DNA from 2 places in the Pseudoalteromonas sp. THAF3 genome. Region 1 is predicted to be linked to the other one. Evidence: predicted binding sites of a transcription regulator. Region 1 holds the regulator's gene; the other holds the start of a gene.
The links. Region 1 encodes FliA, which starts transcription of late flagellar genes. Its sites were predicted from a motif close to CTAAAGNTNNNNNNNNNNNNGCCGATA; they were not measured.

Region 1 (5,305 bases):
CGCTGGTTTTGCGGCCGCTGGCGCTTTACTAGGCGCTGGCGTTGCCGGCGGTGTGTCTTTAGCTTTACTTTGGCTTACTGGCGCCGCAGGCTTTTCAACCGGCGCTGGCGAAGCTTCTGCAGAGCTTGCTTTAGGCGCATTGCCTTTGCCGTGCAGCTCATCAAGCAGCGCATCAAATTCATCTTCGGTAATGTCTTCATCATCACCACTGGCCGACTCTGATTGGCCCGATGTAGTCGGTGCACTCTGCTGCGCAGCTCCCTGCTCTTCGACGCTCGGCGTGGAGCCATTATCGCTAATGGCACCAAAGCTGCCTGCTCCATGTAATTCGTCTAGTAGCGAGTCGAACTCATCATCGGTAATATCTTCATCATTACCGGATGTCCCAGCATCCGCTGACCCTTCACCCACAGACGGGCCTTTGCCTTGGCCGTGCAATTCATCGAGCAAGCTTTCGAATTCATCTTCGGTGATTTCGTCAATCGCTTCGCCTTCGTCACTGCCATCACTTGGCGCATCGAACAAAATATCATCGCCAAAATCATCGGCCCCTGATGCGACATTTTCAGGCACAGGTTCGGGTTCAACAACAGGTTCACTCGGAGTTGCGGCAGGTTCAGGCACTGCAATAGGTGCCTCATCTTCGGATTCAGGTTCGCTCAGTTTATGCAATACAGCAAGTAACTCAGGGTCTGCAGGTTGCGGCTGCTCTCGTGCTTGAATAAGCGCAAACATGTCGTTAATTGTATCGAGCGCTTGCAGGATAACGTCCATCAGTTCAGAAGTAACCTGGCGCTTACCTTGGCGAAGAATATCAAATACATTCTCAGCACCATGACAGGCATCCACCAGCTCATTCATGCCAAGGAACCCAGCTCCCCCTTTAACAGTGTGGAAGCCCCGGAAGATAGCGTTGAGCAAGTCTTTATCATCAGGGTTATTTTCAAGCTCTACTAACTGCTCAGAGAGCTGCTCCAATATCTCACCTGCTTCGACTAAAAAGTCCTGTAAAATATCTTCATCTACTTCAAAGCTCATGCAGCCGCTCTCCTCTTTAGAAGCCTAAACTAGACAACAAGTCGTCTACTTCATCTTGGCCTGAGACCACGTCATCACGTGATTCTGTGTCTATAATTGGCCCTTCTGGACCTTCAGCGTTCACAGCTGGTTTTGCTTTTTGTTGTTCAACCACCGGTTCTTCACCTTCGTTGCCCGCAAACACAGTTAATAAATTAATAAGGCTGTCTTCTACCTCGCGCACCAGCTCGATTACGCGGCGAATTACCTGCCCTGTTAAATCTTGGTAGTCTTGCGCCATCAGCACATTGTTAAGAAGGTCGTGCAGCTCCACTGTACTGCCTTGAGAGCGGTTCATAAAACTATCAAGCTGATGACACAACTGCTTGAACTCACCTAATTCGAGATCGCGACGCATCAATTTATCCCAAATGGGTTTAATTTGATGTAGTTCAGTGGATAGCTGCTCAGCGATGGGCAAACTAGCTTCCACGGCATCCATGGTTTTATTTGCCGCCTGCTCGGTCATTTCCATCACGTAATTAAGACGCTGCTTAGCATCGGGAATGGCTTCTTGCGTGAGGTCGTTCAAGCGCGTATCGAGTTGGAAATTCTTCAACGACTCGTGAAGTTGCCGCGTCAACTTGCCAACCTCAGCAAACAGTTCGGATTGTTCCTTGGAGGCAGCATCGAGGATCAGCTGATCGGCTTTCTCCTGCTCACCTTGCTCAAGAAACGATACAAGCTGTTTGGCTTGCTCTAGGGTAATGTGAGGTGCAGCGGGAGCTGACATAAACCTCTCCTTCTCGGTTAACCTAAGCGCTCAAATACTTTATCCAGCTTGGTTTTTAATGTAGCTGCGGTAAAGGGCTTAACGATGTAACCGTTCACGCCAGCTTGGGCAGCGGCAATGATTTGTTCCTTCTTCGCCTCTGCAGTTACCATCAGTACTGGAATGTGCTTTAAGCTGTCGTCGGCGCGAATTGCACGGAGCAAATCGATACCCTGCATACCTGGCATGTTCCAATCGGTAACCACAAAGTCAAACTCTTGGTTTTGCAACATGGGCAGCGCGGTACTACCATCGTCCGCTTCTTGCACGTTGGTAAAGCCTAAATCACGCAATAGGTTTTTAATGATTCTTCTCATAGTGGAAAAGTCATCGACCACGAGAATTTTCATGTTTTTATCCAAAGTATCCTCCAGTGAGGTATGAACCTTTATTCTTACTACTAATTGACCCAGTCATTGACTTTCGCTTTGAGCTTAATCATTGCCTGACCATGTATCTGACTCACACGGGACTCACTTACGTCCAGTATTTGCCCAATTTCTTTTAAATTCATTTCATCGTTATAGTACAACGATAATACCAATGCATCACGCTCGGGGAGAGAATTAATTGCCGCTACTAATGCTTGGTTAAAGCGTTCGTTGTGAACGCTGGTGTAGGGCCGCCCCGTTTGAGATTGTTCACTGCTCGGGGTGAGTACATCTTCATCGACACCTAAGTCTTCGATACCGAGCACTTTAGAGCAATTAACATCGTTTAAAATATGATGGTATTCATCGAGCGAAATATCAAGTTTTTCAGCTACTTCAACATCCTTTGGTTCCCGACCTAGGGAGGTTTCCAATTCATGTACAGCGGTAGCTACAGCGCGGCTATTGCGATGTACCGATCGTGGAGCCCAATCTCCCCGTCGTACTTCATCAAGCATCGCACCACGAATACGAATACCAGCAAACGTCTCAAAGCTGGCGCCTTTACTGGCGTCAAAGGTTTTTGATGCCTCGATGAGGCCAATCATGCCGGACTGAATGAGATCATCGAGCTGCACACTCGCAGGCAGTCGAGCCAGCAAATGACATGCAACACGCTTGACCAGCGCGGCATGGCGCTCGACCAGAGTGTTTAATTGTAATTGATCTTGATATCCAGCCACTTTATTCATAAATCCGAACAACAGTTAATTATTGACCAGCTTTTCAATGAAGAACTCCAAATGCCCCGATGGTTGATTAGGGGTTGGCCATTTTAGTGCCTTGCCAGCGAGACTTTTCAGCGATACCGAAGCGGGTGAGTTAGGGAATAACTCCACGACGGCTTTCTGGCGACGCGTTGATTTACGCATGTTTTCATCATAGGGCACGGTGGCCACTAATTCGAGCGCCACATCTAAAAATCGGTCGGTTACTTTGGAGAGTTTGGCAAATAAGTCTTGCCCTTCACGCTGGCTGCGCACCATATTGGCAACGACTTTGAATTTGTATACGCCATGTTCACGACTAAGCACCTTGATCAACGCGTAGGCATCGGTTATCGAGGTTGGCTCATCGCAGACCACCACCACAACATCTTGCGCAGCTCGCGAGAAGCTCAGTACCATATCGGAGATACCGGCGGCGGTGTCGACAATGAGGACATCAAAGTCGTTATCGAGCTCGCTAAACGCACGGATTAAACCTGCATGCTCTGCGGCACTCAGTTCAACCATGCTCTGTGACCCCGATGTTGCCGGAGCAATACGAATGCCCGCAGGCCCAGTTACCAGTATATCGCGCAGTTCGCACTCACCACTTAGAACATGAGAAAGGTTCTTTTCAACACGCAGACCAAGCATAACGTCACAGTTTGCCAGTCCTAGGTCAGCATCTAACACTAAGACACGTTTGCCTTGCTGACCCATGGCAATAGCTAAATTCAAAGAGACATTGGTTTTACCGACGCCCCCTTTGCCACCGGTCACGGCGATTACTTTTACGCCTTGGCTATTGTTTTGATTCATTTTTCGAAGGCCACTTGCTTGATCGTGCACTGTGTTAATCATACATTCCTACTGCCTGAGACGCCACTGTTTGGCGCCCTGCTGGTGCCGCTGATTTTTGTGTTTTTTGGTGTTTGATAAACAATTGTTCAGCTTTTCTAACCATTTTTTCTGAGTTAGCAACGCGAATATCTTCTGGAACGCGTTGACCGTTAGTAAGATACCCTATTGGTAAGCGATTTTGAATCGCTACACTAATAATCTCGCCTAAACTTAGACTTTCATCAAGTTTGGTGAAAATACAACCACTTAAGTCAACTTTTTGGAAGTGCCTTACGGTTTCTTGAAGCACTTCATGTTGTGCTGTGGCACTGAGCACTAAATAGCTACGAATATCGACTCGCGTACTACGCATGAGCGTGTTTAATTGCTCACTTAAACGTAAATCGCGCTGGCTCATTCCCGCAGTGTCAATTAATACTAGACGTTTATTGCGTAATTGATAAAGCACATCGGCCAATTCATTGGCATCTTTTACTTGCTTCACAGGGCAACCAATGATGCGTCCATAAGTTGCTAGCTGCTCGTAAGCACCGATACGGTATGTATCCGTGGTGATCAGCGCAACCTTGTCAGCGCCATATTTTTGCGCCCCTAATGCGGCCAGTTTTGCAACCGTTGTGGTTTTGCCTACGCCAGTAGGACCGACTAACGCATATACGCCGCCATGACGTAAAATCTCATTATTGGTGGTGTGTAGCTGCTTTTGCACCATATCCAGAGCTGCACTCCATGCTTGCTTGCGCGATACGTCGTCTGGTACATAACGCACTAACTGCTCAGCCACTTCAGTGTCGATACCCATGCCCTGCAAGCGCTCGATGAAGCAGGCACGAGTTGGATCGCGGCGCGCTCGGTCCTGATGTAATAGGCCGGATACTTGATGTTCAAGAAGCTGACGAATGGCATTCATCTCATCGCGCATGGCACTGATCTCTTCGCTGTCCATGGCCTCTTGCTGTACAGAATCTTTGGGCTGGCGGTGTAGCTCATCAAAACCGTCACCGTCCAAATCATCACCCATGGACTGCGCTGCAGCGCGGGCTTGCGTTGGCTCTGCTAGCGTTGGCTGCGGAGCGTAGTTATTGGCCGGCGCAGCGCGACGCTGAGGCTGTGCAACGGGCTCTTCAGGCGCGCTCATATCAATACCTGATTGCGAAAACATGTCGGCGAGAGCAGCGTTCTTTGGTTTCGGACTCTGACGCTCTAACAACGCCTGCAATGAATCAGCCACACCATTGTGACTTTGCAGCTCGGGACGTTGCGTACGTGTTTGTGGGCGTACCATACGCTGCTCAGTGGCACGCGGCTGCATTTGCTGCTGGGGAGCGCTTTTCGGTGCGGCTGCTGGGCGTTCATGGTCAATAGCAGCAACGATTTCAACGCCATCTGCAAGCTTTTTATTCGACATGATCACCGCGTCAACACCCAGCTCATCTTTTACTTCTTTCAGTGCTGTA
Region 2 (5,305 bases), 1.4 Mb from region 1:
ATTGCCCTTCTCTATCGGGGTCGCCGGCATGCACTAAGATGTGAGCTTGCTTTATCAGCTTCTTAACTAAGGTGAGTTGTTTACGAGTTTTGCTTTTCGCTTTTAGCTGCCACTGCGTCGGAATAATAGGCAAGTGCGCCAATTGCCACTTTTTAAAAGCGGGGTCGTAGTCATCGGGCTCAGCCTGCTCAAGTAAATGACCGATACACCAGGTGACACAATCGCCATTGCCGAGCTCTATATAGCCTTCTTTTTTTTGCTGAGGTTTGGGCAAGGCTGCGGCTATGGCACGGCCAAGAGAGGGTTTTTCGGCAATATAAAGCTTCATGACAATAACTGGCTATTTATACAGTTATTACAGTGTAGAGTATAATTACGAGCTAGGAAAGAGTGCGCGCGGCTGTTTTGTTTCTTCTTGCCTGCAACCAAAACAGTATCGGTAAATAGCACAATATTAAAGTGACGCTGTTTATGATTGGTATTAGGGTTTTGTAAAGGTACGAGCTATTAAATGTTAGATCCCATAAATGGCGATCGGCGACACGCCAAAGCTGTAAAAAAGGCGCGGCAACGACAATAAGCTGACCAGCAATACTTTGCCACATATGCACTTTGCCACGAATGCCCCAGTAGGCAATAATCGCCATCCAGGTAATATCGTTGCTTGCCCATATGACATAACGCCAGATCATGTCTTTATCCCAATCGAGCAAAAAATCGTGTATCAGTGTTCCGTAGAGAAAGAAAGCGGCGGTTAGAAGGACAAACCGCAAGGCCTTGTACTCACGAGTAAGGACATAGAAAACAATAGCGGGCAGCAAAAATGCTGCCCAACTATTGTTTAGAAAGATTAACGTTTCCTCTAGCCAACTAGGCATAAGTACTTAGCCTAACGACTGTTCGGTGTCTTTGTTATCGTCTCCGCTTTTATCATCAGTGCCGCTACCATTTCCGGGTATACTGGCAAACTTATGCAAATCCAACATCCTGTGCTCCCTGTCTATTCAGCTTTAATTCAGTTGCTAAATTACCGTATTTTTGGCACAAAGCCAATAGTTACTGCACAACTTCAATGGGGTCAGATTCTTTGGCTTTACCCTGCATGATTGAAATCTCGACGCGGCGATTACGCTTACGATCTTCATCAGTTTCATTGGGCACTAACGGCCGTGTATCTGCGCGCCCCACCACGACCATTCTACTTTTATCAAAGTCATCAACCTTTTGCATTTCACTGGCAACCGCAACTGCGCGCATCGCGCTCAGGTCCCAGTTGTTGGTATAGAGCTCATTAGAGACTTGGAAGTCATCGGTGTGCCCCGAGACAGTGATTTCCCCGGGTACATCTTTTAGTAATTCAGCAATATCTTGAATAATAGGCTTAAATTTTGGCTGTAAGAAAGCACTGCCGGAGGGAAAAGAGCCGTTTTCACGGATGCGAATAATTATTTGCTGCCCTAGAGATTCCAGTTCTATGGCGCCGTCAATAATTTGCTGTTCTAGCTGTTGTGCAATTTTCTTCACCAGCTCATTGGTGCGCTCTTGGTCTGCTGCGGCGATGGCTTGCTGTTGTGACTGCTCATCGGCGGTACTGGCAGACTCCCCACCGCGTTGGTCCCCACGCTGCTCTTTACGACCGCCTGCGGAATCTTCTTCCCCTGCTTGGAACTCCAGCATTTGCTGTGTCATTTCAACAGTTTGCTGTTGAATTGTCTCGATGGGCGTGGGGTCTGGGCGCCCCGGTTTAAATTCCATGGCGATGACACTGGTTCCTTTAGGTATGTCTTTTACTTCCAGTTTATTTTGCACACCAAAAGCAAACTTCATGGAACCAGCAATTTGCTTAAACTTGAGCACATCCATCTCGGAGAACGCCAATAGCAATACGAAGAAACACATCAGTAGCGACATCAAGTCTGCGAACGTGCCCATCCAAGCCGGTAATCCGGGAGGGGGGCATTTGCAGGGTTTTTCATCCGACATACTTACTCCTCGGTATCAACTTGGCGCTTGGACTCTGCCAGATAATTTTTCAGAATGCCTTCGATAACTTTAGGGTTTTGTCCGTCTTGAATACCTAGGATAGCGTCTAAGATCAGCCGTTGATTGAGCTCTTCTTCGTCTTTGCGCAGTTCTAACTTGGATTGGATAGGAATAGCTATCACATTGGCGAGAAACGCACCGTACAATGTGGTTAGTAGCGCCACCGCCATCGCGGGACCAATCGCTTTGGGGTCATCCATGTTAGAGAGCATCGCCACCAACCCGATCAAGGTCCCGATCATACCCATTGCCGGGGCTATATCACCCAAGGCCTTAAACAGTCCAGCGCCTTGCTCATGGCGAGCGGTGGTTAACAAAATATCTTTTTGCAAAGTAGCACGAACCACATCGGCGTCATGGCCATCAACCAACATATCAATGCCTTTGCGCATAAACTTGTTGTTAATCTCTGCCTCTTCTAGCGCTAAAAAGCCCCCTTTACGAGCAGAGTCTGCCAGCTCTACAGCCTTCTCAATAAGCTCATCAGGTGATTCAATCTTAAACATGAAGGCCTTGCCGGCTACTTTCCCTATGGTGAAAAATTGCCCCATGGTGTAGTTAGCAAGCACAATAAAAAGAGAACCACCAAATACAATTAGCACCGAAGGAGTGTTATAGAACATGCCCACATCACCACCAAGCACCATAGACATGACAACGAAACCAATCGCGCCGAGAATACCTATTATGGTTGCTAAATCCACATGTCCTCCACCCACTTTTCTATTCAGCGCCTTCCCACTAAAGCCCTATATATGGCCAGGGAATATCAGACGTTATTATAATTACTCTTGAGATATCGGCAACTTGCTGAATTACTTGAATCATTTTTTTAAAATCGCGAAGCGACAATATTAAAACTAGCATGCCTACACAGCTTTGCCGTGAAAATCGCATCCATCTTTGACCTAGTCCACGATTCCCCCTAAAATTGGCGCTCTTATTAGGTGTAGTGAGTGACAAGGCCATGGCCCAAAAAAAACCAGAAAACCTAAGCTTTGAAGAAGCCATTAATGAATTGGGGCAAATTGTAACTGATATGGAGCAAGGAGAATTGTCTTTAGAGCAATCTTTAAAGCAATTTGAACGCGGTATTGGTCTGGCAAATGCATCGGCTCAAAAGCTTGATAACGCCCAGCAGAAAGTAAGCATGTTAATGAGCAACGACCTAAACGCTGAGCTCACCCCAATGGATGATCAAGAGTAGTCGCCCCTGTGAATTTAAAACATGCCTTAGCACAGGCACAACAGGATGTGCTACACACCCTACAGCGTTATTTTCAAACACAGCAACAAACACAGCCTCAATTATTGGCGGCAACGCAGTACTGTATTGAAAATGGTGGCAAGCGCTTGCGACCATTTTTAGTCTATGCTGTAGGTAATATGCTTGCAGCACATCAAGACGATCTTCACAAAGCCGCTGCAGCCATTGAGTGTATTCATAGTTACTCTCTGGTGCATGATGATTTACCGGCCATGGACGATGATGAATTACGGCGCGGTCGACCCACCTGCCATATCGCATTTGACGAGGCCCACGCTATTTTAGCTGGCGACACCTTGCAAACCATTGCCTTTGAGCTGCTCAGTAGCACTGACTTTGATATCGGCGCTAGCCAACAGTTAGCATTGGTAAGAAGTTTAAGCCAAGCTTCAGGACTATTGGGTATGGTAGGCGGCCAGGCACTAGATATCGCGGCCACCGATAAAGCGATTTCCTTAAATGAACTTGAGCATATTCATCGTCTAAAAACCGGGGCATTGCTAAGCTGCGCCATTAAGCTGGGCTATTTGTGCTCCCCGAACGTAGAAAACAGCACACGTGCTGCATTAGACGATTACGGCCGTGCCATCGGCCTGGCTTTTCAAGTGCAAGATGATATTTTGGATGTTGAAGGAGATACCGCCACGCTAGGAAAGCCGCAAGGCTCTGATGTGGCTGCAAATAAATCTACTTATCCTGCGCTTATGGGCCTTGATGGTGCCAAAGATAAGATGCAGCATTTGTATCAACAAGCTATTGATGCGGTGTGCCCGCTCCCATATGACACCCGTGTTCTCGAGCAACTCGCAGGCTATATCATCGCCAGAGATCATTAAAAATGACTACTGATGCGAAGGGCTGGTTTGATATACTTCAGCCATCGCAGTAAAGGATAAAACGACGCATGAATTTGGATAGTAGCAAGTATCCCTTATTACAACAGGTCAGCAAGCCTGAACAACTTCGCGAGCTACCGCAAGAGCGGTTAGGCGCGTTTAGCCACGAACTGCGGGACTACTTACTAAACTCCGTATCGCAAAGTAGCGGTCACTTTGCCTCCGGGCTCGGCACGGTTGAACTGACTGTTGCGCTGCACTATGTGTATAACACCCCGTTTGATCGCCTGATTTGGGATGTAGGCCACCAAGCCTATCCGCACAAACTGATCACCGGCCGCCGTGAGCAAATGCACACTATTCGCCAAAAAGATGGATTACATCCGTTCCCTTATCGCGGTGAGAGCGAGTACGACACCTTTAGTGTCGGTCATTCGAGTACCTCCATCTCCGCCGCTTTAGGTATGGCTATTGCTGCACAAAAAGAAGGCCAAGGCCGTAAAACCGTTGCCGTCATCGGCGATGGTGCTATCACTGCGGGCATGGCCTTTGAGGCGATGAACCACGCTGGCGATATCAATTCCGACATGTTAGTCATTTTAAATGACAACGAGATGTCTATTTCAGAAAATGTCGGCGCGTTAAATAATCATTTTGCGCGTATTCTCTCCGGTAGCTTTTATGCCAATATTCGTGAGGGCAGCAAAAAGCTCTTATCAGGGTTACCGCCTGTGAAAGAACTGGCTAGCCGTATGGAAGAGCATCTTAAAGGCATGGTTATACCGGGCACCTTCTTCGAAGAGCTTGGCTTTAATTATATCGGCCCAATCGATGGCCATGATGTCAACATGCTGGTCGACACCCTGCGCAATATGCGCAACCTCAAGGGTCCTCAGCTACTGCATATAAAAACCCAAAAGGGCAAGGGTTATAAGCCAGCTGAAGCCGATCCTATTGGTTACCATGCGGTGCCCAAGTTTGACCCGACCGTGACTAAATTACCCAAATCTAAGCCGGGCGCACCGACCTTTTCAAAAGTGTTCGGCGATTGGTTGTGTGATATGGCCAGCGTTGATGACAAACTGATGGCCATCACTCCGGCAATGCGCGAAGGCTCGGGCATGGTGCGCTTCTCTAAAGAGTATCCACAACAGTATTT

Region 2: a site for FliA is predicted at 2,841-2,867, ahead of pomA (flagellar motor protein PomA). Genes of this name have one in related genera too.

Annotation. Positions count from the first base shown of each region.
Region 1 is NZ_CP045418.1:2,315,710-2,321,014, forward strand. Features, by position in the region: gene FIU82_RS10790 (chemotaxis protein CheA) at 1-1,038, opposite strand, end outside; gene FIU82_RS10795 (protein phosphatase CheZ) at 1,055-1,810, opposite strand; gene cheY (chemotaxis response regulator CheY) at 1,828-2,211, opposite strand; gene FIU82_RS10805 (RNA polymerase sigma factor FliA) at 2,250-2,972, opposite strand; gene FIU82_RS10810 (MinD/ParA family protein) at 2,988-3,848, opposite strand; gene flhF (flagellar biosynthesis protein FlhF) at 3,841-5,305, opposite strand, start outside.
Region 2 is NZ_CP045418.1:879,711-885,015, reverse strand. Features, by position in the region: gene FIU82_RS04025 (DNA topoisomerase III) at 1-328, opposite strand, end outside; gene FIU82_RS18720 (hypothetical protein) at 381-692, opposite strand; gene FIU82_RS04015 (flagellar motor protein MotB) at 1,057-1,983, opposite strand; gene pomA (flagellar motor protein PomA) at 1,986-2,747, opposite strand; gene FIU82_RS04005 (exodeoxyribonuclease VII small subunit) at 3,011-3,250, shown strand; gene ispA ((2E,6E)-farnesyl diphosphate synthase) at 3,259-4,146, shown strand; gene dxs (1-deoxy-D-xylulose-5-phosphate synthase) at 4,215-5,305, shown strand, end outside.